One region of the Streptomyces sp. NPDC088725 genome, then DNA from elsewhere that is predicted to be linked to it. Evidence: predicted binding sites of a transcription regulator. Region 1 holds the regulator's gene; the other holds the start of a gene.
What was found. Region 1 encodes HrcA, which represses chaperone genes, less so after heat shock. Its sites were predicted from a motif close to TTNGCACTCNGNNNNNCNGAGTGCNAA; they were not measured.
Positions count from the first base shown of each region.

Region 2: a site for HrcA is predicted at 2,301-2,327, ahead of groL (chaperonin GroEL). Genes of this name have one in related genera too.

Region 1 is NZ_JBIVLO010000007.1:17,596-32,958, reverse strand. It holds gene lepA (translation elongation factor 4) at 1-1,019, shown strand, start outside; gene ACIP6N_RS18840 (AMP-dependent synthetase/ligase) at 1,316-3,205, shown strand; gene ACIP6N_RS18835 (SpoIIE family protein phosphatase) at 3,445-5,523, shown strand; gene hemW (radical SAM family heme chaperone HemW) at 5,622-6,854, shown strand; gene ACIP6N_RS18825 (DUF3097 domain-containing protein) at 7,241-8,059, opposite strand; gene ACIP6N_RS18820 (MBL fold metallo-hydrolase) at 8,077-8,796, opposite strand; gene hrcA (heat-inducible transcriptional repressor HrcA) at 8,958-9,974, shown strand; gene dnaJ (molecular chaperone DnaJ) at 9,975-11,114, shown strand; gene ACIP6N_RS18805 (nitronate monooxygenase) at 11,256-12,329, shown strand; gene ACIP6N_RS18800 (16S rRNA (uracil(1498)-N(3))-methyltransferase) at 12,326-13,084, shown strand; gene ACIP6N_RS18795 (histidine triad nucleotide-binding protein) at 13,319-13,678, shown strand; gene ACIP6N_RS18790 (ribonuclease Z) at 13,684-14,595, shown strand; gene ACIP6N_RS18785 (carbohydrate kinase family protein) at 14,683-15,363, shown strand, end outside.
Region 2 is NZ_JBIVLO010000005.1:150,866-166,228, forward strand. It holds gene thrC (threonine synthase) at 1-986, shown strand, start outside; gene ACIP6N_RS14040 (MoaD/ThiS family protein) at 1,130-1,408, shown strand; gene ACIP6N_RS14045 (cold-shock protein) at 1,774-1,977, shown strand; gene groL (chaperonin GroEL) at 2,454-4,079, shown strand; gene ACIP6N_RS14055 (YbhN family protein) at 4,708-5,640, shown strand; gene cpt (chloramphenicol phosphotransferase CPT) at 5,808-6,344, opposite strand; gene ACIP6N_RS14065 (methyltransferase domain-containing protein) at 6,540-7,649, opposite strand; gene ACIP6N_RS14070 (transcriptional regulator) at 7,956-8,249, opposite strand; gene ACIP6N_RS14075 (PTS transporter subunit EIIC) at 8,958-10,544, opposite strand; gene murQ (N-acetylmuramic acid 6-phosphate etherase) at 10,577-11,533, opposite strand; gene ACIP6N_RS14085 (MurR/RpiR family transcriptional regulator) at 11,610-12,530, opposite strand; gene ACIP6N_RS14090 (hypothetical protein) at 12,668-13,033, shown strand; gene ACIP6N_RS14095 (DUF4031 domain-containing protein) at 13,030-13,299, shown strand; gene ACIP6N_RS14100 (Cmx/CmrA family chloramphenicol efflux MFS transporter) at 13,404-14,618, opposite strand; gene ACIP6N_RS14105 (hypothetical protein) at 14,736-15,363, opposite strand, start outside.

The DNA of each region.
Region 1 (15,363 bases):
TTCGCCAGTCCAAGGTCGGTGACACGATCACCACGCTCAACAAGGGCGCGACCGAGGCGCTCGGCGGGTACAAGGACCCCAGGCCGATGGTGTTCTCCGGCCTCTACCCGCTGGACGGCTCCGACTACCCCGAGCTGCGCGACGCGCTGGACAAGCTCCAGCTCAACGACGCGGCGCTGGTCTATGAGCCGGAGACCTCCGCGGCGCTCGGCTTCGGCTTCCGCGTGGGCTTCCTCGGACTGCTGCACCTCGATGTGATCCGGGAGCGGCTGGAGCGCGAGTTCAACCTCGAACTGATCGCCACCGCCCCCAACGTGGTCTACCGCGTGTCCATGGAGGACGGCAGCGAGCACACGGTCACCAACCCGAGCGAGTTCCCCGAGGGCAAGATCGACGCGGTGCACGAGCCGGTCGTACGGGCCACCATCCTGGCGCCGAGCGAGTTCATCGGCTCGATCATGGAGCTGTGCCAGACCCGCCGCGGCACGCTGCTCGGCATGGACTACCTGTCCGCCGACCGGGTGGAGATCCGCTACACGCTGCCGCTCGCGGAGATCGTCTTCGACTTCTTCGACCAGCTGAAGTCCAAGACCCGCGGGTACGCGTCGCTCGACTACGAGCCCACCGGCGAGCAGTCCGCGCAGCTCGTCAAGGTCGACATCCTGCTGCACGGCGACAAGGTCGACGCCTTCTCCGCGATCACCCACCGGGACCAGGCGTACGCCTACGGGGTGCGGCTCGTCGCCAAGCTGCGTGAGCTGATTCCGCGCCAGGCGTTCGAGGTGCCGATCCAGGCGGCGATCGGCTCCCGGGTGATCGCCCGCGAGACCATCCGCGCCATCCGCAAGGACGTCCTCGCCAAGTGCTACGGCGGTGACATCTCCCGTAAGCGGAAGCTGCTGGAGAAGCAGAAGGAAGGCAAGAAGCGGATGAAGATGGTCGGCAGCGTGGAGGTCCCGCAGGAGGCCTTCATCGCGGTGCTGTCGAGCGACGATTCCGGCGGCAAGGCGAAGAAGTAGCAGCGCTCGCGGCCGAAGAAACCGCGAAACCGTACCGGAGGAAACACCGGAAGACGGCGAAGCGGAAGCGCCCCGTCCGGCATGACGGGTCCCCATGTGACAGCGTGGGGGCCCGCCGTGCCGGACGGGGCGCTTCTTTGTCGTGAAGCGGCGCGCCACTGCCTCTTACGGAGTTGCCGGGCGGCCTCTAGTCTGATCAGCTACTGGTAGTTACTCGTCAGTTAGTTACTTAGTGGTAATCCATTCAGTCAGCCAATCGGTCAGTCACGCGCCATGCCGCTGGCCCGGAGGATGTCGTGAACGACACACAGAACTTGATCGAGAACCGGCCGCCCTCCGTGGCGCCCCTCTTCATTGAGCGCGTGGCGGCCACGCCGGACGCGGAGGCCTACCGCTATCCGGTGCCCCCGGCCTCGGGCCGGGGCCCCGACGACTGGCGGTCGCTGACCTGGGGTCAGGCCGGTGAGCGGGTGTACGCCGTGGCCGCGGGTCTGATCGAGCTGGGTGTCGAGCCGGAGGAGCGCGTCGCGCTCGCCTGCTCCACACGTATCGAGTGGATCCTCGCCGACCTCGGGGTCATGTGCGCGGGCGCCGCGACCACCACGGTCTACCCCTCCACCAACGTGGACGAGTCGGCGTTCATCCTCGCCGACTCGGAGAGCCGGGTGCTGATCGCCGAGGACGCCGCCCAGCTCGCCAAGGCGCGCGAACGCCGGGAAGAACTGCCCCGCCTCAGCCACGTCGTGGTGATCGACACCTCCGGCGTGGAGCCCGACGAGCTGGACCCGGAGGGCTGGGTGCTCTCCCTCGCCGACCTGGAGGCGCGCGGAGCCGCGTACCTGACGGAGCATCCGGAGGCGGTCAAGGAGCGCGTCACGGCCATCACCTCCGGCCAGCTCGCCACCCTGATCTACACCTCGGGCACCACGGGCCGCCCCAAGGGCGTACGGCTCACGCACGACAGCTGGGCCTACATGGCCAAGGCCACCGTGGCGACGGGCCTCATCGACAAGGACGACGTCCAGTACCTGTGGCTGCCGCTCGCCCATGTCTTCGGCAAGATGCTGACCTCCGGGCAGATCGAGGTCGGGCACGTCACGGCCGTGGACGGCCGCGTCGACAAGATCATCGAGAACCTGCCGGTGGTCAGGCCGACGTACATGGCCGCCGTGCCGCGCATCTTCGAGAAGGTCTACAACGGCGTCGCGGGCAAGGCGCGGGCCGGTGGCGCGGCCCAGTACAGGATCTTCAAGTGGGCGGCCCAGGTCGCCCGCGAGTCGGCCAGGGTCTCGCAGGACAACTTCCGCCGTACGGGCACGGCGAGCCTGCCGCTCGCCCTCGCCGCGCAGCACAAGGTCGCCGACGCGCTCGTCTACACGAAGCTCCGCGAGGCCTTCGGCGGGAGGCTGCGCGCCGCCGTCTCCGGTTCCGCCTCGCTCGCGCCCGACATCGGCTACTTCTTCTCCGGCGCCGGGATCAACATCCTGGAGGGCTACGGTCTCACCGAGTCCAGCGCCGCGAGCTTCGTCAACCCGGGGGACGCGTACCGCACTGGCACGGTCGGCAAGCCGCTGCCCGGCACCGAGGTGCGGATCGCGGACGACGGCGAGATCATGCTGCGCGGTCCCGGCATCATGTCGGGCTATCACGGGCTGCCGGAGAAGACGGCCGAAGTGCTGGAGTCCGACGGCTGGTTCCACACGGGTGACATTGGTGAGCTGTCCCCGGACGGCTATCTGAAGATCACCGACCGCAAGAAGGACCTGATCAAGACGTCGGGCGGCAAGTACATCGCGCCGGCCGAGGTCGAGGGCCAGTTCAAGGCGGTGTGTCCGTTCGTCTCCAACATCCTGGTGCACGGCGCGGACCGCAACTTCTGCACGGCCCTGATCTCGCTCGACGAGCCTTCGATCCTCAACTGGGCCGCCGAGCACGGCCTTTCGGGGAAGTCATACGCCCAGGTCGTCGCGTCCCCGCAGACCCAGCGGCTCATCGACGGATACGTCCAGCGGCTCAACGAGGGCCTGCAACGCTGGCAGACCATCAAGAAGTTCCGGCTGCTGCCGCGCGATCTGGACATCGAGCACGGTGAGTTGACGCCGAGTCTGAAGCTCAAGAGGCCGGTCGTGGAGCGGGAGTACAAGGGTCTGATCGAGGAGATGTACGCGGGCTCCCGGGAGGCCTGAGCAGAGACGGCGGCGGCCCTTCGGCGGGCCGCGGATCCGCGAGGTGGGCGGGGTCAGGTCTACTGGCCCCGCCCACAAGCCTGTTCGGGTCAGGGTGGGGCCGGGGTCCGTCCCAGCACCGCGACTTCCGTATATCTGCGACTGGTTGGCCGACTCGGTGCACACGGACGAGCCGGATATGTCACTCTGACGGGAACGTACGTAAGCGGCGCAACGACACAACTCGACCAGGAGCCGCAGTGGGCACCATTCCGATCCCGCGGGAGACCGTCCACCACCCCATGCCCCAGGTGCCGTTACGGCGCCAGGTGCCTCTACGGAGAGACGCGCGGTCCACCTCACGCACGAGCCTGCCCGGAAATCCGCTGGCCCCCGCCGCCGCCCGCAGGTTCGCCCGCGCGGCGCTGGCCGACTGGACCGGCCTCGGGCTGCTCGCCACCTGTACGTTCTGCCGGGGCGCGGGCTGCCCGCCGGGCCGGCACAGCACCGACCTGCTCGCCGACGACGCCGTGCTGATAGTCAACGAACTCGTCACCAACGCCGTGGTGCACGCCGGTACCACCGTCGAACTGCTGTGCCGGCTGGAAGACCCCGCGGAGCCGGACGACGAACCGGCGGCGCTGGTCCTCGAAGTCTCCGACCACCACCCCGCGCGAGCCGTGCGGAGCGACACCCCGTCGGAGGCGGACTCGGCCCCCTTCGAGTACGGCCGCGGCCTCCAGGTCGTCGCCTCGCTCGCCGCGTGCTGGGGCATCACGTACCGCAGCGGTCTCAAGACCGTCTGGGCCCGCCTCCCGCTCGACGGGCGCGAGGCAGGTCCGCCGGTGGCGACGGAGCCCGCGCTCCGGCGCGGACTGCGCGCGGCGGAAATCCTCGCGCCCACGCCCCGGCGCCTGGTGAGCGACGACCCGGACTGGGCCGGCAGGGGCGCGCTGTCGTTCCTCGCCGAGGCGTCCGATCTGCTCGCCGGACAGCTCGATGAGGAACTGGTCGCCGCGCTCGCCTGCCAGCTGCTGGTGCCGCGGCTGGCCGACTGGTGTGCGGTCTGGCTGGACGGCAAGGGCGGCCGCGCGGGCGCCGCGCCCCGGCTGACCCGGGTCTGGCACGCCGACGAGTCCCTTACGGATCAGTTGCGTACGGCGCTGGAGCAGGAGCCCCCGTGGCTGGGGGAAGTGGCGCGGCCGGGAGTCGTACCGGTGGCGTGGCCGGGCGCTCATGGGGACGGGACCGGGGGCGCGGACGGGGGCGTGGACGCGTTGCCGGGTGTCTTTCCCGGCGCCGGTGAGGGGAGCGCCGTCGCCTGCCGGCTGATCGCGAACGGCCGTCCGGTCGGGGTGCTGCTCCTCGGCCGCCTCGGCCAGTCCGAAGTTCCCGGCGACGTGACCACTCTCATCGAGGACTTCGCCCGCCGGGTCGCGCTCGCGGTCGGCGCCGCCCGCCGGTACGCCAGGCAGGCCACCATCAGCCGGGTCCTCCAGCGCGGACTGCTCCCCACCCAGGTGGCGAGGATTCCCGGCGTCGCGAGTTCGCTGGTGTACGAGCCCAGCGAGGAGGGTCTTGCGGGCGGCGACTTCTACGATGTCTTCCCGTGTCCGCCCGGCGGCCGCTGGTGCTTCATGCTCGGCGACGTCCAGGGCAGCGGCCCGGAGGCGGCCGTCGTCACCGGCCTGGCCAGACCCTGGCTGCGGCTGCTGGCCCGCGAGGGATACCGCGTGGGCGAAGTACTCGACCGCCTCAACCGGCTGCTCCTCGACGACGCGAGCGAGGCGGCGGAGTCCGCGTCCCTGATGGTCCCGGCGCCGGGCGGCCCCGCGGTTCCCGGGCTTCCCGCGCTTCCCGGTGGTACGCGGGGGCTGCCGGAGGGCGGTCCCGGTACGGAGAGCGGCGGATCCCGGTTCCTCTCGCTGCTGTACGGGGAGCTGATGCCGCTGCCGGGCACCGCGGGAAGACCGGGCGGCGTACGGTGCACGCTGGCCAGCGCGGGCCATCCGCTGCCGTTGCTGCTGCGCCCGGACGGGACGGTCCGGGCCGCGGCGGAACCGCAGCTGCTGCTCGGGCTGGTCGAGAACGTCGCGTACGAGAGCCGCACCTTCGACCTGGAGCCCGGCGACACCCTCCTGTGCGTCACCGACGGCATCACCGAGCGGCGCTCGGGCAAGCAGATGCTGGACGACAGCGACGGCCTGGCCCGGCTTCTGGCCGGGTGCACGGGGCTGACGGCGGAAGGTGTCGCCGAGCGCATACGGCGTGCGGTGCACGAATTCGACGGGACGCCGCCGGGGGACGATCTGGCGCTGCTGGTGTTCCAGGCGGAGTGAGGGGCGGCGGCCGGCGGACGGTGGGCCGGCAGGGGCGGTGAGCGGGGGACGGGACCGGCCGTCGTCGGGTTGTCGGTGGCGTGCGGGACACTGGGTCCATGCCTTCCGCACTGCCCGACGGTGAGCCCATGCCCGAGACCGGCGCGCTGCCCCCGCACGCCCTTGAGGGCGCGGCGGACCGGCCGCTCGGCTTCTACCTGCACGTTCCGTACTGCGCGACGCGCTGCGGCTACTGCGACTTCAACACGTACACGGCGACCGAGCTGCGCGGTTCCGGAGGTGTGCTCGCCTCCCGTGACAACTACGCGGACACCCTGATCGACGAAGTACGGCTCGCGCGGAAGGTCCTGGGCGACGACCCGCGTCCCGTCCGTACCGTCTTCATCGGCGGCGGCACTCCGACGCTGCTGGCCGCCGGGGATCTCGTACGGATGCTCGGCGCGATCCGGGACGAGTTCGGGCTCGCGGACGACGCCGAGATCACCACCGAGGCGAATCCGGAATCGGTGGACCCGGCGTATCTCGCGGCGTTGCGGGAGGGTGGCTTCAACCGCGTCTCCTTCGGGATGCAGAGCGCGAAGCAGCACGTGCTGAAGGTCCTGGACCGCACGCACACCCCGGGCAGGCCCGAGGAATGCGTCGCGGAGGCCCGCGCGGCCGGTTTCGAGCACGTCAACCTCGACCTCATCTACGGCACCCCCGGCGAGACGGACAACGACTGGCGTGAGTCGCTGGCGGCGGCGGTCGGAGCGGGTCCCGACCACGTGTCGGCGTATGCCCTGATCGTCGAGGAGGGTACGCAGCTGGCGCGGCGGATCCGGCGCGGCGAGGTCCCGATGACGGACGACGACGAACACGCGGACCGGTACCTGATCGCGGACGAGGTGCTGGGGAAGGCCGGCTTCGCCTGGTACGAGGTGTCGAACTGGGCGACGTCGGAAGCGGCGCGCTGCCTGCACAACGAGCTGTACTGGCGCGGCGCTGACTGGTGGGGCGCGGGGCCGGGCGCGCACAGCCATGTGGGCGGCGTGCGCTGGTGGAACGTGAAGCACCCGGGCGCGTACGCGGCGGCCCTGGCGGAGGGCCGGTCGCCGGGCGCGGGCCGCGAACTCCTCGCGGCGGAGGACCGGCGGGTGGAACGGATCCTACTGGAGCTGCGGCTGTCCTCGGGCTGCGACCTGACGCTGCTGGCTCCGGCGGGTCTTGCGGCGGCGCGGCGCGCGGTGGGGGACGGGCTGCTGGAGGGGGAGGCGTTCGAGGCGGGGTTCGCGGTGCTGACGTTGCGGGGGCGGTTGCTGGCGGACGCGGTGGTTCGGGACCTGGTGGATTGAGTCGGCGCGTTTCGCTGCGCTTGGCGTGGGCGTGTGGGCGGGGGCGGGCGTGAGTGTTGGCGGGGCGTGGGCGTGGGCGGGGCGCATGGGTGCGGGCTCGTGCCGGTGCGGGGTTGCGGGGCGGGGTGCGAGGACTCCGGAGGCAGGCATCCGGGACGCATGATTTACGGCGCGTGCGGGTTGTTCTTCGGGCGCGGGCCGGTGAACGCGCCACAAATCACGCGCAAGTGTCCCGGACACCTGTCTCCTCCGCCCCCGCCCCCCTCGCGTCGTTCTCCTGCTGCGGGTTGGGGTGTGCGCCCCCTTGCGTTGTCCGCGTGCAGGCCTGCCATCCCCATGGCGTCGCGTCGCGGCCTTGTCCCCCTCGCGTCCGTGTCCGGGTGGGCTTATTCGGGGGCCGTTACGAAGTCGATCAGGTGTTCCACTGAGCCCAGCAGGGTTGGTTCCAGGTCTTTGTACGTGTGGACGTGCGACAGGATGTGCTGCCAGGCCCTGCCTGTGTTCTCCGGCCAGCCCAGCGCTTGGCACACGCCCGTTTTCCAGTCCTCGCCTCGCGGTACCGACGGCCACGCGTCGATGCCCACCGAGCGCGGTTTCACCGCTTCCCATACATCGATGTACGGGTGGCCGACCACCAGGACGTCCGGGCCCGTGACCCGCGCGGCGATGCGGGACTCCTTCGAACCGGGCACCAAGTGGTCGACCAGGACGCCCAGCCGGGCGTCCGGCGCGGGGGCGAACTCGTCGATGATGGCCGGGAGATCGTCGATGCCGCCCAGGTATTCGACCACCACGCCCTCGATGCGGAGGTCGTCTCCCCACACCTTTTCGACCAGTTCCGCGTCGTGCCGCCCCTCGACGTAGATGCGGCCCGCCCTGGCCACCCGGGCGCGTGCGCCGGGGACCGCGATCGAGCCCGAGGCCGTGCGGGCCGGGCGGCCCTGCGCGGCCTGTGCGGGGCGGATCAGGGTGACGACACGGCCCTCCAGCAGGAAGCCCCGGGGCGCCAGCGGGAACACGCGGTGCTTGCCGAAGCGGTCCTCCAGGGTGACCGTCGGGCCCTGTGCGGTCTTCTCGCAGCGGATCACCGCCCCGCAGAAGCCCGTCGACACCTCCTCGACCACCAGGTCCGGTTCCGCGGGGACCTCCGGCGCGGGCGTGGGCTTCTTCCACGGCGGTGTCAGATCAGGGCTGTAGCTGCGCATGCGCACGACGATATCGGCTACGCCGTGTCGAACCGGGCGGCCAGCGTGGCGCGTTGTGCGCGTACGAAGGCCGCGTCCACAGCCGCTCCGTGGCCCGGTACGTAGAGGGCGTCCGGGCCGCCCAGCGTGAGCAGCCGGTCGAGCGCGGCGGGCCAGCGGCCCGGGATCGCGTCCGGGCCCGCCTGTGGATCGCCCGACTCCTCGACCAGATCACCGCAGAACACCACCTCGGGCGAGCCGGGGACCAGCAGTGCGAGGTCGTGGGCGGTGTGACCGGGGCCGATGTTCGCCAACAACGCCTGCCGTCCGCCCAGTTCGAGGGTCAGCTGACCGGAGACCGGGTGTGCGGGAAGCATCAGGAGGTCTGCCGCCTCCGCCGCCTCCGCGGGGTCGAGGCCTTCGCGTACGGCGTCCTCGTACAGCGCCCGGTCGATGCCGGGCAGCTCCGCCAGGCCGACCGCGCCGTACACCTCGGCGCCGGCGAAGGCGGCCGTTCCCAGGACATGGTCGAAGTGCGGGTGGCTCAGTGCGACATGTGTCACTCGGCGCCCGCCGAGCAGCGCCTCCACCCCGGCCCGCAGCAGGGCGCCCTCACGTACCGAGGAGCCCGTGTCGAACAGCAGGACGCCGTCCTCACCGGCCACGAGGCCGACCGTCGCGTCCCAGCCCGGCAGCCGTCGCCGGCCCACCCCCGGGGCCAGCCGTTCCCAACCGAATTCTTCCCAGTGGACGTCCATACCGGGACGCTACCGGCATCGGGCGGAACAATCGCCGGGTACCGTGGTCGGCTGCCCTTGCTACGGGTGCACCCCACCGCCGTACACTGGCTCGGGAAAGCTGGCACTCGCGGGGACGGAGTGCCAAACGGCCCGACGGACGACATCTGGAGGTGTGCGCGATGCTCAGTGAACGCAGACTCGAAGTGCTGCGCGCCATCGTCCAGGACTATGTCGGCACCGAGGAGCCGGTCGGCTCCAAGGCGCTGACCGAGCGGCACCAGCTGGGTGTCTCTCCGGCCACCGTCCGCAACGACATGGCGGTGCTGGAGGACGAGGGCTTCATCGCCCAGCCGCACACCAGCGCCGGGCGTATCCCCACGGACAAGGGCTACCGCCTCTTCGTGGACAAGCTCGCGGGCGTCAAGCCCCTGTCGTCGCCCGAGCGCCGCGCGATTCAGAACTTCCTGGTGGGCGCGGTCGATCTGGACGATGTCGTGGGGCGTACGGTGCGGCTGCTCGCGCAGCTGACCCGGCAGGTCGCGGTGGTCCAGTACCCCTCGCTGACGCGTTCCACGGTGCGGCATGTGGAGCTGCTGTCGCTGGCGTCGGCCCGGCTGATGCTCGTCCTGATCACGGACACCGGACGGGTCGAACAGCGCATGATCGACTGCCCGCTGCCGTTCAGCGAGACCTCGCTCGCGGATCTGCGGGCCCGGCTGAACAGCCGGGTCGTGGGGCGCCGCTTCGCGGACGTCCCGCAGCTGGTGCAGGATCTTCCCGAATCCTTCGAGCAGGAGGACCGCGGAACTGTTTCCACGGTGCTCGCGACGCTGCTCGAAACCCTGGTCGAGGAGACGGAAGAACGGCTGATGATCGGCGGAACCGCCAACATCACCCGCTTCGGAAGTGATTTCCCCCTGACCATCAGGCCGGTGCTGGAAGCGCTTGAGGAGCAGGTAGTACTGCTCAAGCTGCTGGGCGAGGCCAAGGACTCGGGCATGACCGTACGTATCGGACATGAGAATGCCCACGAGGGCCTCAACTCCACCTCCGTCGTCGCGGTCGGCTACGGTTCTGGCGACGAGGCAGTCGCAAAACTCGGCGTGGTCGGACCGACCCGCATGGACTACCCCGGAACGATGGGAGCGGTACGCGCAGTGGCACGTTACGTCGGACAGATCCTGGCGGAGTCGTAAGTGGCCACGGACTACTACGCCGTACTCGGCGTGCGCCGCGACGCAGGGCAGGACGAGATCAAGAAGGCGTTCCGGAGGCTCGCGCGCGAGCTGCACCCGGACGTCAATCCTGATCCCAAGACGCAAGAGCGCTTCAAGGAGATCAACGCCGCGTACGAGGTGTTGTCGGACCCGCAGAAGAAGCAGGTCTACGACCTCGGCGGCGACCCCCTCTCCAACAATGGCGGAGGCGGTGGCGCGGGCGGCTTCGGAGCCGGCGGCTTCGGCAACTTCTCCGACATCATGGACGCCTTCTTCGGCACGGCGTCGCAGCGTGGCCCGAGGTCGCGTACGCGACGCGGCCAGGACGCGATGATCCGGCTGGAGATCAACCTCAACGAGTCGGCCTTCGGCACGACCAAGGACATCCAGGTCGACACGGCCGTCGTCTGTACGACGTGTTCCGGCGAAGGCGCCGCACCCGGCACCTCGGCGCAGACCTGCGACATGTGCCGCGGCCGTGGCGAGGTCTCGCAGGTCACCCGGTCCTTCCTGGGCCAGGTCATGACCTCGCGGCCGTGCCCGCAGTGCCAGGGCTTCGGCACGGTCGTGCCGACGCCGTGCCCGGAGTGCGCCGGCGACGGACGCATCCGTTCGCGCCGCACGCTCACGGTCAAGATCCCGGCAGGTGTCGACAACGGCACCCGCATCCAGCTCGCGGGCGAGGGTGAGGTCGGCCCCGGCGGCGGCCCCGCCGGAGACCTGTACGTCGAGATCCACGAGCTGCCGCACGCGGTCTTCCAGCGGCGCGGAGACGATCTGCACTGCACGGTCACGGTCCCCATGACAGCGGCCGCGCTGGGCACGAAGTGCCCGCTGGAGACGCTGGACGGGATGGAGGACATCGACGTACGGCCCGGCACGCAGTCGGGGCAGTCGATTCCGCTGCACGGGCGCGGCGTCACGCACCTGCGCGGCGGCGGGCGCGGCGATCTGATCGTGCACGTCGAGGTCATGACCCCGTCGAAGCTGGACCAGGAACAGGAACGGCTGCTGCGCGAGCTGGCGCTGCTGCGCGGCGAGGACCGGCCCACGGGCCAGTTCCAGCCGGGGCAGCAGGGGCTGTTCTCGCGCCTCAAGGACGCGTTCAACGGCCGATAGGCCACAGCAGCAAGTGCGGGCATATGCCCCGGGCATAGTCGGATTCTTCCGGCCGGGCCCGGGGCATCGGCTTGTGTGCCCGCACCGGCCGGGCCGGGCCCGGATTCGGAGCTGTGCGGGCGACCGTGGCACCATGCCTGCATGTCCTCCGCACTGACCGATCTCTGCCGGTATCCGATCGTGCAGGCGCCCATGGCGGGCGGCGCCTCCTGCCCGCAACTGGCCGCAGCCGTCGCCGAGGCCGGTGGCCTCGGGTTCCTCGCCGCCGGTTACAAGACCGCGGACGGCATGTACGAAGAGGTCAAACAGCTGCGCGGGCTCACTGGGCAGCCCTTCGGCATCAATCTCTTCATGCCGCAGCCGAACCACGCCGACCGGGCGGCCGTCGACGTCTACCGCAACCAGCTCGCCGGCGAGACGAGCTGGTACGACACCCCCCTCGGTGACCCGGAGACCGGCTGGGACGACGGGTACGAGGCCAAGCTGGCGATACTGCTCGACGACCCGGTGCCCGTCGTGTCCTTCACCTTCGGCTGCCCGACCCGTACGACCCTGGACGCCTTCGCCCGCGCCGGTACCTTCACCATCGTCACGGTCACCACCCCGGAAGAGGCCACGGCCGCGCAGTGGGCGGGCGCCGACGCCATCTGTGTCCAGGGCATCGAGGCCGGCGGACACCAGGGCACGCACCGCGACGATCCGGCCACCGACGGCGCGGGGATCGGGCTGCTCTCGCTGGTGACCCAGATCAGGGAGACCGTCCAGCTGCCGATCGTCGCGGCCGGCGGCCTCATGCGCGGCGCGCAGATCGCGGCGGTGCTCGCGGCGGGCGCGGACGCGGCGCAGCTCGGCACGGCGTTCCTCGTCTGCCCGGAATCGGGTGCCAACCAGCATCACAAACAGGCCATGACCAACCCGCTGTTCACCAGGACCGAACTGACCCGGGCCTTCTCGGGCCGGCCCGCCCGCGGTCTCGTCAACCGCTTCATGCGCGAGCACGGCCCGTACGCGCCCGCCGCCTACCCGGAGGTGCATCACCTGACCTCCGCACTGCGCAAGGCCGCGGCGAAGATCGGCGACGCGCAGGGCATGGCGCTCTGGGCGGGACAGGGCCACCGGATGGCGCGTGATCTGCCCGCCGGGCAGCTGGTCGGCGTCCTCGCGAGCGAACTCGAAGCGACCCGCGCCTCGTTGGCCGCCGGGAACACCCTGTGACCGCTCCCGTCTTCGTCGTGGACGGTTTCGGCGCCACGGCCGGAGAGCAGGGCGGGACGTTCGTACTGGACGGTCCCGAGGGGCGGCACGCCGTCTCCGTGAAGCGGCTGCGGTCCGGCGAGGACGTCGTCCTGACCGACGGCGCCGGGCTGTGGGCGGACGGTGTGGTGGTCGCGGCCGAGGGCAAGGACCGGTTGACGGTCCGGCTCGGGCCGGTGACCGAAGAGGCCGCGCAGGCACCGCGAATCACCGTCGTCCAGGCACTGCCCAAGGGCGACCGGGGCGAACTGGCCGTCGAGACCATGACGGAGACCGGCGTCGACGCCGTCGTCCCGTGGGCCGCCGCGCGCTGCATCACGCAGTGGAAGGGCGAGCGCGGCGCCAAGGCGCTCGCGAAGTGGCGGGCCACGGCGCGTGAGGCGGGCAAGCAGTCGCGACGGGTGCGATTCCCCGAGATCGCGGATGCGATGAGCACGAAGCAGGTCGCCGCGCTGCTGGCCGCCGCGGACTTCGCGGCCGTACTGCACGAGGACAGGGACGCGGGCAGCGCCGCGCTCGCCACGGCCGAACTGCCGGACCAGGGAACGATCGTGCTGGTCGTCGGGCCCGAAGGGGGCGTGTCGCCCGAGGAGTTGGCGGTGTTCGCCCAGGCGGGCGCGCAGCCGTACCGGCTGGGCCCCAGCGTGCTGCGCACCTCCACGGCCGGTACGGCCGCCACGGCGCTGCTCCTGGGACGCACGGGCCGCTGGTCCTGACGCCTCGCCGCAGGCCGGGCGCACCGGCCGCCGGTCCTGGCGTACGGCCGCACAGGTCGCGGTGATGTACGGCCGCCGGTCCCGGCCTGCGCCTCGCGGCGCCCGGCGTCACGGCGGCCGGGTCCGGGGCACTGCCGCGCACGGCCGCCGGTCCCGACCCGGTCGCCCGTGGCCGATAGCATGCGGGTGTCGTGATCGTCCGCAGGAACCGTCTGATTCGAGGAGGCCCGGACCATGGCGGGAGAACCGCAGGCCGACTGCCTGTTCTGCAAGATTGTCGCGGGAGAGGTGCCGGCCACCGTCGTCCGGGAGACGGACACCACCGTCGCCTTCCGGGACATCCACCCGCAGGCACCCACCCACGTCCTGGTGATTCCCCGGGTGCACTACCCGGACGCCGCCGCGCTGGCCGGCGCCGAACCGCTGATCGCCGCCGACGTGCTGCGTGAGGCGGGGAAGATCGCGGCCCAGGAGAAGGCCGACGACAGCGGCTACCGCGTCGTCTTCAACACCGGCGCGGGCGCGGGTCAGACGGTCTTCCACGCGCACGCCCACGTCCTGGGTGGCCGTGGTCTCAACTGGCCTCCCGGGTAGGCGCGTTGTCCGTACGAGAACTGGTGGTGCTGGGCACCGCGAGCCAGGTGCCCACCCGCCACCGCAACCACAACGGCTACCTGCTGCGCTGGGACGCCGAAGGGCTGCTCTTCGACCCGGGCGAGGGCACCCAGCGCCAGATGCTGCGCGCGGGCGTCGCCGCGCACGACATCAACCGCATCCTGGTCACGCACTTCCACGGCGACCACTCGCTCGGTCTCGCCGGGGTGATCCAGCGTGTCAACCTCGACCGGGTGCCGCATCCCGTCACCGCGCACTACCCGGCGAGCGGACAGCGCTTCTTCGAGCGGCTGCGGTACGCGACCGCCTACCGGGAGACCGTCCAGCTGGCCACGGCGCCGGTCGCCGGCGAGAGCGGCGTGCTCGCCGTGACACCCGCGTACACCCTGGACGCCCACCGGCTCTCGCACCCCGTCGAGTCGTACGGCTACCGCCTCACCGAGCCCGGCGGACGCCGGATGCTGCCCGCGCTGCTCGCCGAGCACGGCATCGCGGGCCCGGACGTGGGCCGCCTCCAGCGCGAGGGCACGCTGAACGGGGTCAGTCTCGAACAGGTCAGCGAGGCGCGGCCAGGACAGCGGTTCGCGTTCGTCATGGACACCCGGCTCTGCGACGGCGTGTACGCGCTGGCCCAAGGGTGCGACATGCTCGTCATCGAGTCGACCTTCCTGGACGCGGACGAACAACTCGCCACCGACCACGGCCATCTCACCGCCGGACAGGCCGCCCGGGTCGCGCGGGACGCGGGCGTACGGCATCTCGTGCTGACCCATTTCTCGCAGCGCTACAGCGACCCGGAGGAGTTCCGGCGGCAGGCCCGCGCGGCCGGGTTCGAGGGAGAACTGACCATCGCCGCCGATCTCACCCGTGTCCCGCTGCCCAGGAGGAGCGGCTGAGACGGCGCCGCATCCCGTCGCGTACCGGCCCCGGCGTGGCGGATCGTGCAGACTGACGGGTCCGTACCGCTATCCGGGAGCCCGACCGTGATCACCTCAGACGGAAAGCCGCAGGACCACACCGCCGATGTCGATCCGCTGGGCTCGCTGCGCGCCCCGGACGACCCGCCGTGCGACGTGTACCTCACCGGCACGGTCTTCCTCGACATCATCTTCACCGGTCTGGCGAGCGCGCCGGTGCGCGGCACCGAGTCCTGGGCGCGGGGGATGGGGTCGAGCCCGGGCGGCATCGCCAACATGGCGACCGCGCTGTCCCGCCTCGGTCTGCGCACCTCGCTCGCCGCAGCCTTCGGCGACGACCACTACGGCGAGTACTGCTGGGACGCGCTGGAACAGGGCGAGGGCATCGACCTGTCCCGGTCCCGTACGGTCCCCGGCTGGCACTCACCGGTCACCGTCTCCATGGCGTACGAGGGCGAGCGCACGATGGTCTCGCACGGCCATGAGGCCCCGCCGCCGGAAGGCGCCCTGCCCGAGTGCCCGCCGCGCGCGCGTGCCGCCGTCGCCGCGCTCACGCCCGGCCGCCGCGAGGAGTGGATCGCGGGCGCGGCGGCCCATGGCGCACGGATCTTCGCCGATGTCGGCTGGGACGACACCGGCCGCTGGGATCTGAAGGGGCTGCCCGATCTGGAGCACTGCGAGGCGTTCCTGCCCAACGCCGAAGAGGCGATGCGCTACACCCGCACCGACAGCCCCAGGGCGGCCGCG
Region 2 (15,363 bases), on a different contig from region 1:
ACCTCGCCCGTGAACTGGGCGTCACCGGCGGCCTCCACATCAAGGACGACTCCGGCAACCCGACGCACTCCTTCAAGGACCGCGTCGTCGCCATCGCCGTCGAGGCGGCCCGCGCCTTCGGCTTCACCACGCTCTCCTGCTCCTCCACCGGTAACCTCGCGGGCGCGGTAGGCGCGGCTGCGGCCCGCGCCGGACTGCGGTCGTGCGTGTTCATCCCGCACGACCTGGAGCAGGGCAAGGTCGTCATGGCGGCCGTCTACGGCGGTGAACTGGTCGGCATCGAGGGCAACTACGACGACGTCAACCGCTTCTGTTCCGAGCTGATCGGCGACCCGCTGGGCGAGGGCTGGGGCTTCGTCAACGTCAACCTCCGCCCGTACTACGGCGAGGGCTCGAAGACGCTCGCGTACGAGATCTGCGAGCAGCTCGGCTGGCAGCTGCCCGACCAGATCGTCATCCCGATCGCCTCGGGCTCACAGCTCACGAAGATCGACAAGGGTCTGCGCGAGCTGATCAAGCTGGGTCTGGTCGAGGACAGGCCGTACAAGATCTTCGGGGCCCAGGCCGAGGGCTGCTCGCCGGTCTCCGCCGCTTTCAAGGCCGGTCACGACGTCGTACGTCCGCAGAAGCCGGACACCATCGCCAAGTCGCTGGCGATCGGGAACCCGGCCGACGGCCCGTACGTCCTGGACATCACGCGCCGCACCGGCGGCGCCGTCGAGGACGTCAACGACGAGCAGATCGTGGACGCGATCAAGCTGCTCGCCCGCACCGAGGGGATCTTCGCCGAGACGGCGGGCGGGGTGACGGTCGGCGTGACGAAGAAGCTCATCGAGTCCGGCGCGCTCGACCCGACGCTCACGACGGTCGTGCTCAACACCGGTGACGGCCTGAAGACGCTGGACGCGGTGGCCCCGACGACCGGCCCGACGGCGACGATCCGCCCGAGCCTGGACGCGTTCCGGGACGCGGGTCTCGCGCACTGATCCGTTGCGGGACGGCGGTCTCGCGCACTGACCCGGCCCGGGACGGCCGTCTCGCGTACCGACCCGTTCCGGGACGCCGGGTTCGCGCACTCGCCCGTCCCGGCAGGCCCCACGACATCCAGACCCGAGGAAGGCATCCCACCATGAGCGTCAAGGTCCGCATCCCCACCATCCTCCGTACGTACACCGGTGGTCAGGCCGAGGTCCCGGCGGAGGGCGCGACCCTCTCCGAGGTCATCCAGTCCCTGGAGAGCAACCACCCGGGGATCGCCGCCCGTGTGCTGGACGACGCGGGCAAGCTGCGCCGCTTCGTGAACGTGTACGTGAACGACGACGACGTCCGCTTCGAGCAGGGCCTGGAGACGGTGACCCCGGCGGGCGCCGGCGTCTCGATCATCCCGGCGGTCGCGGGCGGCTGCTGACCGTCCGACTGCCGCAGCGCGTCATGGAATTGCCCCCTCCGCAAGAGAAGCGGAGGGGGCAATTCCATGTGGTTGAGCGCGCTACGATGTGGGAACGACCCGCTGTCGCGCGTGCCCAACACATATGAGAACGCGACAACATGGAGTCGAAGTCCTGGTGCCGTTTGCGTGATAGATGCGCTTTGCCTGGCCCGACTTGCCCCGGATCATTGGCAATTCACTGTTTCGTGTGTTCGGCCATGCCCGGAATTCTCGTCTGATTGACCTGTTGCAGAGGGCAGTTGGGCAGATACATTCAGCCGCGGTCGACGCGTTCCGACGCGAAGTAAGGCCTCCGGCAGGGGCCAGTAATAGGGGAGTTGGGCATGGCTCAGGGCACCGTCAAGTGGTTCAACGCGGAGAAGGGCTACGGCTTCATCGCGGTCGACGGTGGTGCGGATGTTTTCGTCCACTACAGCGCCATCCAGATGGACGGGTACCGCACCCTTGAAGAAGGTCAGCGAGTGGAGTTCGAGATCTCGCAGGGCCAGAAGGGTCCGCAGGCGGACATGGTCAAGCTCGCCGTCTGATTCCGGCGCGATCGGCCACCGACGCACGATCGAAGTCCACGCACCGCACGAGGGGCCCGTATCCCGGTCACAGGGGTACGGGCCTCTCGCACGTGCGGGGGCGGGTGTGCGGGCGGGTGTGTGCGTACGGGCGCGTGTGCGGGCCGCGTTCGTACGGGCGTGGGCCGCGTTCGTACGGGTCGCTTTCGTGCGCCGGTGTACGTCAGGCGTGCTGGGGGAGGCGCGCGGAGAGACGCGCGGGTAAGGCGCGTGTCCCGTGAGACGTGCGTCCTGTGGGGCGGGGGGAGCTTGCACTCTCGGGGGTCGAGTGCTAATCATTGGCGTTAGCACTCTGCAGGTGAGAGTGACAACTTATGGACCGGGTCAGCGAGGCCCGCAGAGCTGGTGGGGCAAGGAACCACCCAGTTCTCAGGCCGTCCGTCGCGGGCGCGGGCGCGGTCCGGAGAATCCACCCCAGTCCGGGAGGACCACTTCACATGGCCAAGATCATCGCGTTCGACGAGGAGGCACGGCGCGGTCTCGAGCGCGGGATGAACCAGCTCGCCGACGCCGTCAAGGTCACCCTTGGCCCCAAGGGTCGCAACGTCGTCCTCGAGAAGAAGTGGGGCGCCCCCACGATCACCAACGATGGTGTTTCCATCGCCAAGGAGATCGAGCTCGAGGACCCTTACGAGAAGATCGGCGCCGAGCTGGTCAAGGAAGTCGCCAAGAAGACGGACGACGTCGCCGGTGACGGAACGACCACCGCGACCGTGCTCGCCCAGGCGCTCGTCCGCGAGGGCCTGCGCAACGTGGCCGCCGGCGCCAACCCGATGGCGCTCAAGCGTGGCATCGAGAAGGCCGTCGAGGCCGTCTCGGGCGCCCTGCTGGAGCAGGCCAAGGACGTGGAGACCAAGGAGCAGATCGCTTCTACGGCCTCCATCTCCGCCGCTGACACCCAGATCGGCGAGCTCATCGCCGAGGCGATGGACAAGGTCGGCAAGGAAGGCGTCATCACCGTCGAGGAGTCGCAGACCTTCGGTCTCGAGCTTGAGCTCACCGAGGGCATGCGCTTCGACAAGGGCTACATCTCGGCGTACTTCGCCACGGACATGGAGCGCATGGAGTCGTCGCTCGACGACCCGTACCTCCTGATCGTGAACTCGAAGATCGGCAACGTGAAGGACCTCCTTCCGCTGCTCGAGAAGGTCATGCAGTCCGGCAAGCCGCTGCTGATCATCGCCGAGGACGTCGAGGGCGAGGCCCTGTCGACCCTGGTCGTCAACAAGATCCGTGGCACCTTCAAGTCCGTCGCCGTCAAGGCCCCGGGCTTCGGTGACCGCCGCAAGGCCATGCTCAACGACATCGCCATCCTCACCGGTGGAACGGTCATCTCCGAGGAGGTCGGTCTCAAGCTCGAGAACGCCGGCCTGGACCTGCTGGGCCGTGCCCGCAAGGTCGTCATCACCAAGGACGAGACCACCATCGTCGACGGTGCCGGCGAGAGCGACCAGGTCGCCGGTCGCGTCAAGCAGATCCGTGCCGAGATCGAGAACAGCGACTCGGACTACGACCGCGAGAAGCTCCAGGAGCGCCTCGCGAAGCTGGCCGGCGGCGTGGCCGTCATCAAGGCCGGCGCCGCGACCGAGGTCGAGCTCAAGGAGCGCAAGCACCGCATCGAGGACGCGGTGCGCAACGCCAAGGCCGCCGTCGAGGAGGGCATCGTCGCCGGTGGTGGCGTGGCTCTGCTCCAGGCTTCCTCGGTCTTCGAGAAGCTCGAGCTGACCGGCGACGAGGCCACTGGTGCCGCGATCGTCAAGCTCGCGCTGGAGGCTCCGCTCAAGCAGATCGCCGTCAACGGTGGCCTTGAGGGCGGCGTCGTCGTCGAGAAGGTGCGCAACCTGACGATCGGTCACGGCCTCAACGCCGCGACCGGCGAGTACGTCGACATGATCGCCGAAGGCATCATCGACCCCGCGAAGGTCACCCGTTCCGCTCTGCAGAACGCGGCCTCCATCGCGGCGCTGTTCCTCACCACCGAAGCGGTCATCGCCGACAAGCCCGAGAAGGCCGGCGCGGCCCCCGCGGGCGGCGGCATGCCGGGCGGTGACATGGACTTCTGAGCCTGACGCCTCACGGCGGCACGCTCGGACCCGGTCCTTGACCGAGGGCGGCACCCCTTCTTCCAGGGGGTGCCGCCCTTCGGCGTTGTACGGCGCGACGGAGGGGTGGGGCGCGGGGGACGAGGGGGTGGGTGGCGCTGTGGTGGGTGGGGTTGCGGCGCGGGCGTGTGTGACGGCTCGGGCGGGTGGACGGCGTCTCCGTGGCGGGCGGGTGGGGCGGAGCTTGTGGTGGGGCGGGTGTGTGTGCCGAGGCGAAGCGTGTGTGCCGAGGCGAGCGTGTGTGGCGGGGCGAGCTGTGTGGCGAGGGGTGCGGGTGGCGTGAGGGGGCTGGTGCGGGCCCTCCCTCGCGGTTCCCGCGCGTTTCCCAACCGTTCTCCGATCGTCGGCCGTACGACGCCGGAATGTCGCGTAGGCCGCCGAATGCCGGGGGACACTGCTCACAAGTTCACGTGCGTGACGAGCAGGGACGACCGAGATGGCCATGGCCCAACCCACTCCTCCTTCGCTTCAGCCTTCTCTCGAACCTCCCCTGGGATCTCTTCTGGGTGCTCCCCTGGGACCTCCTCTTGAGGCTCCCGTTGGGCTGCTCGAGGCTCCCGCTGGACTGCCTCCCCTCCGGCCTTCGCTCCTGCGGCGGCTGCCGCTGCGCCAGATCGCGTGTGTCGTGCCGATCGTCGTGGTCGGCTTCTGGGTCGTCCAGCACTGGACACTCATCGAGTCCGGCGGCCGTGAACTCCTCGGCGCCAACCGCTACTGGCTGCTCGCGGCGCTGGCCGCCACCGGTCTCGGCTGGGTCGCCGTGTCCTTCACACGGCAGGAGACGGTCCTCGAACCGCTTCCGCCCGGACGGCTGCTCGCCACACAGTTCGCCGCGGGAGCCGCCAACCACCTGCTTCCGGTCGGGCTCGGCGCCGGTGCGGTCAATCTGCGCTTCCTCCGGCGCCGGGGGCTCTCGCTGGCCCGGTCGTCGGCCGCGCTCGGGCTGTATCTGCTGGCGGAGTCGGTGGGACGGGTCGCGTTGCTGCTCGTACTGCTTGCCGCCTTCCCGCACGCCCTGCGCCTCGACGGGCTGATCCCGGCCGGAGCCGTTCTCCCGCTCGTCGGGGTGGCGGTGGGGCTGGTGTGCACGGCGGTGCTCCTCCTGGTCGCCGTACGCCCGTTGCGCCGTGCCGTACGGGCCTTTCTGCGCATCGCGCTGACGGACGCGCGCTCCCTGCACGCCAAACCGGCCCGCGCGCTGGCCCTTTGGGGTGGCTCGCTGGCCTTCCCGGCTCTCCAGGCGGCCGCACTGGTCACGGTCGCACTGGCGCTGGACGTACCGGTGCCGGTGGCGCACATCGCGATCGCCTACCTGGTCGCGAGCATCGCCGCGGCGGCGATCCCGACCCCGGGCGGCCTGGGATCGGTGGACGCGGCGCTGGTGGTGGCACTGGTCACGGCAGGCGCGTCGGTCGCCATGGCGACATCGGCGGTCCTGGGCTTCCGCATCATCACGGTCTGGCTACCGCTGATCCCAGGAGCGCTGGTACTGGGCGGCCTGGTCCGCTGCAAGGTCATCTGACACCCCAGCGCGGACAACTGTTCGGCCGCGCGGACGGCGGCACGCCCGCGCGCGACCGTCTTCCCGGGACGCGGCGAACACCGGTGCGCGTCACCGTACGGTGACGCGCACGCGACCGTACAACGCGCGGACGACCGTACTACCGCAGCCGCCCGCCCCGGACCGCGCTACCGCAGCCGCACGCCGTCGACCCGTGCCGCGATCGTCCGCGCGCAGTCGATCGACTCGGTCCGTGTCGTGTCGACCTCCAGGTCGTACCGCACGCCCTCGTGGACCAGGTCGGACTGCTTTGCGGCCATGCCCCTGACCCGATCGCCCCGCGCGATTTCGCGGCCGGCCGCCACCGCGCTGTCACACCTGACGCCGACCCACAGCACCGGCAGGTCATCGAGTGCTTTCAGCCACCGCTGCTGCGTTTCCGCGCCGCCCAGGAACACCTCGTCCACCACGATCCTGGCACCCGCACGGGCCATCGTCACCAGCCCCTGGATCCAGGCCACTTCCAGCAGGCGGAAATCCGCCCCGAGCAACACCGCGCCGTCCGAAGTGAATTCGATGCCCTCGTCCGATGCCCGCAAGGACGGAGGCATCGCGTCGACCAGTGTGTCGATTCCGAACGTCAGCCAGGGATCGGTCAGAACCGTCTGCAAAGACCGGGCGATCCCGGATTTCCCGGAACTGGAACCACCGTTGAGAATGATCATCTGGATCGTCACCGCGCCACAGTAGCCAGACCGGGACAGCGGCCCAAATGAATTCCGGCCATTGCGCGCAGCGGAGCAGGAGTAGGCGGCGGCGCTGTTTATCGTGATTCCGTCAAACGTCCTCCTTTAAAACAGGGACATGGGCTGCTCGTCCCACTCGACCCGTCACGACGTCAAGAACTCAAGAAATCTCACTCAAGCGGCGCTCGTGACCTGTCCGTTGACCGGATCGCGGTACCAGACGAACTGACGGTCCGGCTCCACGGTCATGCCGAAGTCGTACAGCGAGGGGCGGCCGTCCGCGCGCCAGCGTTCCTCCGGTGTCCTCAGCTCGTCCAGGAGCCGGCGCGGACCGCCTTGGTATGCCACAGCTGGTTCTGACCCCTGAGTGACGATCTTCGCCCAGGACGACCGGCCGTCGTGCAGCCAGGCTGTGGGCTGCTCGCCGCCCTGGATGGCGATGTCCACGTCCGGGAGGGCGATACGGAGGGTGAAGAGCAGGTCCCCGTCCTGGAGGAGCCGTACGTCCCAGTCCGGCCGGTGCTCGTCCTCGGGCGGGAGGGTTCCGCGTACTTCGCTCCAGGTCAGCCGCCGTTCCGCCCGGAACGTCGGCATGAACGCCGCGTATCCCTGAAACCAGCCGGTGGCGGATTGCCCGTCCTCCGCCACGGTGAGCGCCACATGCCCCAACTGTCCCCAGGGCGCACCGATCCGGCCGCCGGGCCGGGTCTGGGCCACCCATGCCCAGGGGATGTCCTCGACCGCGAACGTGGCCTGCACCCGGTCGTACGGTCCCTCGCCAGGCCGGCCGTCGGTGCCGTCGCCGGTGTGTACGGTCACACCCGCGCCCGCCCTCCCCAGGCGCTCGGCCGCCGCTTCGGCGAGGCCGGGGTCGTTCTCGACACTGTGGACGAGACCAGGACCCGCCCGCCGGGCCAGCAGAGCCGCGTTCCACCCCGTGCCCGTGCCGAGTTCCAGCACGCGCTGGCCGGGCTCCAGCAGGAGGGAGTCCAGCATGTCCGCGACGATCGAGGGAGCCGAGAGGCTGGACGTGGGCCTGCCTGCCGTCACTTGGGTGACCGCGGGGTCGTGCGGCCTCCCGTAGATCTCGGCCGCCCACTGCTCCGCCGCGGCCTCGCGATCCAGCGGTGCGTACCCGTCGCCGTTCCAGCGCCACAGCCGGTCCGGCGCGAACAGCTGCCGGGGAACGGCCTCCATGGCAGACCGGATCCACGGCGACCGCTCCGGCCAGGCGCCCTGCTGGTCCATGGCCTCGGCCAGCCGCCTCTGCCACTTCTCGAACACGATCGCTCCTACTTCGGCTTCTTGTGCGTGCCGGTGGACGGCGGTGGCTTGGGGACTTCATGGTCCCCCTGCCCCGGCGGCGCTTTCCCCGTGGAAAGATCCGGTTCTGGTTTGCGGTGCTCGCCCGTGTTTCCTCCCTTGTGGGCAGTGCCTCCGGGAGAATATGTCCGTCCCGCCACTCAAAGATTCACGACCAAAGCCGGTTGGCGATCACTCGCCAAAGACTCACCGGCAGCGATGAGTTGGCGCGATAATCAGCCCCGGTGGCGAAGAGACTCAGTGACGAGCCGAGGCGGGCGCGGAACGTCAGGGCGCGAGCATGGAGAGCGGGGCGGCTCTGTACGTCCGCAACGCGGACCTGCCCCCGGGCGTCAGAGCGACGCGCGTCACGGGGTTCCGGAGCTTGAACGACTTGGTGATCTCGACGTATCCGGCGCCCTCGAGCGTGCGCAGATGCGTCGAGAGGTTCCCGGCCGTCATGTCCAGCAGTTCCTGGAGCCTGGGCAAGGCGATCAGATCGTCTTCGGCCAGAGCGGCAAGAGCGACGGTGACTCTCAGCCGGGCCTGGGCGTGGATGACAGGGTCGAGTTCAGGAATCACGCGGTGGATCCGGTGGACCCCGTGGGCCCGCTGGACGCGGCCGATCCGGCGAGTCGAGCGGACCGGCCGGCGCGGAGCCGGTGGTGGGCCGCCGGTGCGAGGAAACCGCCGCCGGCCAGTGACCGCACCGGATAGTTGCCGGGTACGCCCGCGAAGGCCGAGCAGAGCGTGGTCCACACACCCAGCGTGTACTGGGACTTGCCCGGTACCGCAGCAGCGCCGCCTGGCCGGACGTCGGACCGTGCCGGAGGAGTGCTGTGTTGGCGGCGGGCGGGCAGCGGAAGCCGAGCGTCCAGTTCCAGCCGTACATCGTGGCGACGCTGTGCGAAGGCCAGCTGATTCCGCGGCCGCTTCTGACCGCGTGGACGATGGACCGGATGAACGCCGACGCGAGGAGCAGCGACGGTACGGCCGCCCCCAGCCGGGCGGGGACCAGCCGGTCCGCCGCCCCCAGCCGGGCGGGGACCAGCCGGTCCTGGCCATGCGCCGGATACGCGGCACCGAAACCGACGAGCCAGGCGCCACCCCACACCGCGAACGACAGCACTCGGGCTGGTCTGCACCCGCCGCTGCACGTCTCGGAGTCCGGTGTTGTTGAGTGCGAGCGATTCGCTCGCACTCAACGCGCCCTGCCCGTCGGTCTCTCCCCCGTTCACAAGTGCTTTGTGGCGCAAAGCAGGTTGCGCCTACCACTCAGTGCGGAAAGGGTCAGGCTTCCGTGGAGGCGGGAGCGGGCCGGGCCGTGGTCTCCGGCGTCGCGCCGCCCGCCCCGGAGGCCGCCGGCGCCGGAGCCGCAGGGGTCGCGGTCGCCGACTCGGTGTCCACGTTCAGGTCCGTCAGCATCGTCCGGGTGAAGCCGAAGTAGTACGTGGCGACGAAGCCCGCGACATACCCGACCAGCAGTCCGCCCGCGTAGATCGCGATCATCTCGCCGAGGCCCTTGTCGCCGTCCAGCAGCGGGAACAGCGCCCAGCCCGACGGTCCGATCGCGGTGGAACCGACCTCCGCGCCGAGCTGGTTGAGGAGGCCGACGAAGCCGCCGCCGAACGCGCCGCCGATGCAGGCCGTGATGAACGGGCGGCCGAGCGGGAGCGAGACGCCGTAGATCAGCGGCTCGCCGACCCCCAGGAAACCGGCGGGAAGCGCCGACTTGATCGTCCGGCGGATCGAGGCGTTGCGGGGGAGGCGGAAGTAGACCGCCATCGCCGCGCCCACCTGGCCGGCGCCCGCCATGGCGAGGATCGGGAGGAGGACCGTGTAACCCTGCTGTTCGATCAGCGTCGTGTGGATGGGGATCAGCGCCTGGTGCAGGCCGAGCATCACCAGCGGCAGGAACAGTCCGCCGAGAACGAAGCCCGCGCCCGCACCGCCGTTGCGCAGCAGCCAGTTGGCGAATTCACCGATGGCCGTGGAGACCTCACCGGCCACGAACATCAGGCCGAAGATGGTGACCAGACCCGAGACGAGGACGGTCAGGGTCGGGGTGACCAGCACGTCCACGGCCTCGGGCACCCACCTGCGGCACCACTTCTCGACATACACGGCGAGCACCGCCGCGCCCAGGGCACCCAGCACACCGCCCTGCCCGGGGGCGAGCTTCTGGCCGAACGCGTCGATGTTCGCGACACCCGGGAAGACGATGATCGCGGCGACCGCGCCACCCAGGATCGGAGTACCGCCGAACTCCCTCGCCGTGTTGTAGCCGACGAAGACGGCGATCAGCGACATGAAACCGGAGGCCAGCGCGGCGAGCGCGGGAACCAGGGCCGGCAGCCAGTGGAGGTTGGTGAGCAGGCCGTTGAGCCCCGCGATGATGCCGCAGCCGATGAGGGCCGGGATCAGCGGGACGAAGATGTTCGCGATCCGGCGCAGGAAGAGCTTGAACGGGGTGGCGTTCTTGGCCTTCTGCGCCGCGCGGATCGCCGCACCCTGTGCGGCCAGTTCCTCGGCGCTGGTGCCCGACGCACCCTGTCCCGGCGCTGCGGCGCCTGATGTGGTCGCGGCCGGTGCGGTGGCGGCCTCGGGCCGCTCCTGCTCCACCAGTGCCTCGAACTCCGGGGTGACGCGGGCGACCGTACCCGGACCGAGAACGATCTGGTACGTCTCGTCCTCGACCACGCCCAGCACCGCGGGAAGCGCCTTCAGCGCCTCCTCCTGGACCAGGGAACGGTCGTGCAGCCCCAGCCGGAGCCGGGTCATGCAGTGCGCGATCGACGCGACGTTGCCGGCCCCGCCGACCAGCGGGAGGATCGCGGCGGCTGTGGCGCGATTCTTGTCAGTGCCTGTGGATGCCATGGTGCGTTGTGCCTTGCTGTGCGAGGAACAGGTCAGGTGGTACGAGTGGCTTGGAGCGCGGCGCGCAGGTGGCCGCGTGAGTCGTCGAGGAGCGTCGCGGCGGTGGGTCCGTCCACCGCGCCGAGGATGATGAGGATGGCGTTCTTCACTTCTCCGTCGGTGGCGGTGAGGGCGGCCTCGATCTCGGCGTCGGACGCGCCGGTGGCGAGCGAGACGATCCGGCGGGAACGCGCGCGCAGCTTCTCGTTGGAGGCGCGGACATCGACCATGAGATTTCCGTAGGTCTTGCCGAGCCGGATCATGGTGATCGTCGAGATCATGTTGAGGACGAGCTTCTGCGCGGTACCGGCCTTGAGGCGCGTCGAGCCCGTCAGCAGCTCGGGTCCCACGACGACCTCGATGCCGTGCTCGGCGGCAGCGGCGAGGGCGCTGTCCGCGTTGCAGGAGAGGCCGATCGTGAGGGCGCCGAGGCTACGGGCGTGCTCGACCGCGCCGATCGCGTACGGGGTGCGGCCGGAGGCGGAGATTCCGACGACCGTGTCGTTCGGCGTCAGCTTCAGGTCGGAGAGGTCGGCCGCGGCCAGTTCCCTGGAATCCTCCGCGCCTTCCACGGACGTGACCAGCGCGCCGGGCCCGCCGGCGATGAGGCCGACGACCTCGCCGGGGTCCGTGTTGAAGGTGGGCGGGCACTCACTGGCGTCCAGCACGCCGAGCCGCCCGGCCGTGCCCGCGCCCACGTAGATCAGCCGGCCGCCCTTGGCGGCGCGTTCGGCGACGGCGTCGATGGCGGCGGCGATACGGGGGAGCTGCTCGGCCACGGCGGTGGGGACAGTGCGGTCCTCACCGTTCATGATCTGGGCGATTTCAAGCGTCGGCAGCTGGTCGATCTCGGCCAGCTCCGGGCGGAACGCCTCGGTGGTCAGGGTGTCGAGCTGCGCACGGAGGTCGCCGTACTCGGACATCGCGGCGTCTGTGGGGGTGGAGGTCATGAAGAGGTTGCTCTTTCTTCTACGGCGTGCGGGTGCCGGTGACGATGAGGGGGGTGGTGTTGTGCGGTCGTGAGGATCAGCGGGAGTTGCGGGGGCTGTGCCGGTGGGCCAGGGCTTCGTACGACGCGGAGAGGGCCGGCGCGGCCGTCTCGTACGTACGCTGCGCGACTCCTATGAACAGGCAGTCCACGACGAGGAGCTGGCTGGTGCGGCTGGACATGGCGGCCGGACGCAGCTCGCTCTCGCGGGCGGTGGACGTGGTCAGCACGTGGTCGGCGTACTGGCATACCGGGCCGTCGGAGCGGCCGGTGATCGCGACGGTCGTCGCGCCCCGGTCGAAGGCGACGCGCAGCGGCTCTATGACGTCGCCGGTCGATCCCGAGTGGGTGATCGCGATGGCCATGTCGCCGGCGCGGAGCTGCACGGCGTTGGTGACGGCGAGGTGGGGGTCCGTGTGGGCGTGCGCGATCAGGCCGATGCGCAGCAGCTTCTGGGCGAGGTCCATGCCGACGAGGGAGGACGCGCCGACGCCGTAGATGTCGATCCTGCGGGCGGTCGCCGCCGCCGCGACGACGGCACCGAGCTGGATGGTGTCGAGGGCGGCCGCGGTGTCGGAGAGCGTCTGCTGCTCGTCGTAGGCCAGCTTGGCGACGACATCGGCGATGGGGTCGTCGACCGCTATGTCGGCGGTCACGGCCGGGGCGCGGCCCGACTCCTGCTGGGCGGCGAGACCGGCGAGCGCGAGGCGCAGGTCGCGGTAGCCGGGATAACCGAGCAGGCGGGCGGTACGTACGACGGTCGCTTCGCTCGTACCCGTGAGCTCGGCGAGACCGGTGACCGTGAGCGCGGCGCAGCCCGCCGGGTCGCCCGCGACCGCTTCCGCGACCAGCTGCATGGAGCGGGTCATGGACGGCGCGAGCGTCCGCACCTTGGCCGCGAGGGCCGCGGGGGCGGGCGGGGCGGGGGCTCTGAAACTTTCCTTCACTTCTGAGGTCACGCTTGAAAGATATTTTCAGGATCGGCCGTTCGTCAACCCCCCTGGGGGACAATGGGCTCATGGACGAGGCGAACGGCGCGAACGACGGCGCGAACGACGGCGCGAACGACGGTGTGAACAACGGAACGCAGGGGGCCGTGGCCCCGCTGGATCCCCTGGAGAAGGCGCTGCACGCGGCGCGCGCGCTGGTCCTGGCGGACCTCGCGGCGCGCGATGTCGACAGCGCGGAGGTCGTCTCGCTGGTAGAGGAGTCGGTGTCGCACCGGCGCTGGTGGGTCGAGCAGTGGCCCGAAGGGGTCGCCTTCGTCGGCGGCCTGGTCGCGCAGGACGTGCAGGACGCGCTGCTGGAGCTGTACGGGCGCTGGCCGATCTGTCCGGTCTGCGTGGAAGCCGAGCCGCACTCCCTCGACGTCGAGCCGGAATTGGGACCCGACCCGCACTGGGTCTGCGGGAAGGCGGGAGTGGTGGTGGCCGCGGTGGGCTCGCTGGGCGGGGACGTGTGACGGTCTACATCGATCCGCCTACCTGGCCGGGCCACGGGCATATGTGGTCGCACCTGGTCAGCGACGTCTCGTTCGCCGAACTCCACACCTTCGCCGAGTCGATCGGCTGCCCGCCGCGCGCCTTCGAACGGGATCACTACGACGTGCCCGCGCACCGCTACGAGGACGCGGTGCGGGCCGGTGCGCTGGAGATCGGGTCCAAGGAACTCGTACGGAGGATCACGGAGGCGGGGCTGCGGCGGCCCAAGGGCCGCCCGACCGCGTGATGCGGGAAGCGGTCCGGGACGGCCGGACCGTCACGCAACGACACTTCGCTTGCGCCCGGTCCGTTGCGCAGGGGTCCGTTACGCGAAGTCCGGCCGTGCGGCGGTCAGACCTGAGCGGTGCCGGCCACCTCGACATCCGTCCGCGCCGAACCGGCCACCAGCCGGCCGCCACCGCTCCTGCGGTGGTGGCGCAGGGACAGCAGCGCGAGAGCGATCCCGACCACCGCCATGGCCGCGCCCGCCCACGCGGTCGCGGCGAAACCGAGACCCGCGCTGATCACCAGACCGCCGAGCCAAGGTCCCGTGGTGTTGCCCGCGTTGAACGCGGAGGTCGCCGTGGCGCCCGCGAGCGTGGGGGCCGCGGCCGCGATGTTGAACATGCGGGCGTTGAGCGCCGGGGCCGTATAGAAGGCCGAGACGCCGAGAAGGAAGGTCAGGACGATGGCGGCGACCGCGTTCGAGGCGGTGAGTGCCAGGACGGCGAGCAGGACGGTCGTGGCGGTGATGCCGCTGACCAGGACGCCGAAGAGATGCGCGTCCGCGTACCGGCCGCCGATCGCCGTACCGACGAGCGCGCCGACGCCGAAGAGCGCGAGGACCCACGGCACCCAGCTGTCGGCAAGACCTGACACGTCCGTGAGCAGCGGGGCCATGTAGGAGAAGGCGCAGAAGACAGAGCCGCCCGCGAGCGCGGTCACCGCGATGGCGAGCCAGACCTGCCCGTCCTTGTAGATGGACAACTCCCGCTTGAGCTGTGGTTTCTCGGCGGGGACGGGGATGTGCGGGATGAGCGTCACGACGCCGGCGAGGGCGACGGCGGAGGCGGCACCGACCGCCCAGAACGCCGAGCGCCACCCCAGGCTCTCGCCGAGGAACGCACCTGCCGGGACGCCGAGCACATTGGCTATGGAGAGCCCGCCGATCATCACGGCCATGGCGCGGGCGCGTGCGTTCAGCGGGACCATGGCGATGGCGACGCCCGCGCCGACCGCCCAGAATCCGGCGCACGCGAGGGCGCTGACGACACGGGACGCGAAAAGCACCTCGTACGTCGGGGCGAGTGCGCCGGCCACCTGGCCGAGGCCGAAGACCGAGATCAGGGCGATGAGCGTGGCCCGGCGCGGGAGGCGCAGCGTGGCCACGGCGAGCAGCGGGGCGCCGACCACCATGCCGATCGCGAAGGCGGATATCAGGAGTCCGGCGGTGGGTATGGATACGTCCATGTCTTCGGCGAGGGGCGGAAGGAGCCCGGAGAGCATGAACTCACTGGTGCCGAGGGCGAAGACGGAGAGGCCGAGGATGTAGACGGCGAGCGGCATGCCGGTGCGTGCGGCGCCGGGGGCGGTGACCGGGGTGGTGGCGGGAGTGCGGACAGGCTCGTGCGGGTGCCGATCGGCGGAGTCTGACATGTCACGCTCCAACACCCGAGTCGACCGTCACATTCCCCGCAGTTCGGTCGCCAGATTCTGCCTGGCCCTTGCTTCCCATGCCAGTTCGCCGTACGGAGTGTGGAACAGGCTTGGCAGGGCGAGCAGTCGCTCCAGCACGGCCGTACGCCCCGCGCGGAACGCGTCCTCGGGGACGAAGGCGTACTCCTCCCGCACGGCTGCCGCGTATTCGGCGTACGCGGTGGGGGCCGACGCGAGGATCGCCAGGTCGGCGTCGCACAGGACGGCGCCGTTGCGGTCACCCGGCTCGGGGGCGTGCGTGGTGGTGAGGCGTACGAGCCGGGCGGCCTCGTAGGTCACTTCCTGGCTCAATCCCGCTTCGGGCAGGGCGCGTTCGGCCAGACGCGCGGAGCGTTCCTCGTTCTCGGAGCGGTCGGGGCGGTAGACGGCGTCGTGGAACCACGCGGCGAGCCGGACGATGTCGGGGTCGTCCGCGTCGTCGGCGAGCGTGTCGATGTGATCCAGGACCGCGAGCAGGTGGCCGGCGGTGTGGTAGCGCCGCTGCGGCTCGGCCCAGCGCGCGAGCAGGTCGTCGGCGTACCGGTACGGGTCCGGGAGATTGCCGGGGTCGGCGCCGGTGCCGCCGCTGCCGGGGCTGTCGCGGAGGGCGAGGAGG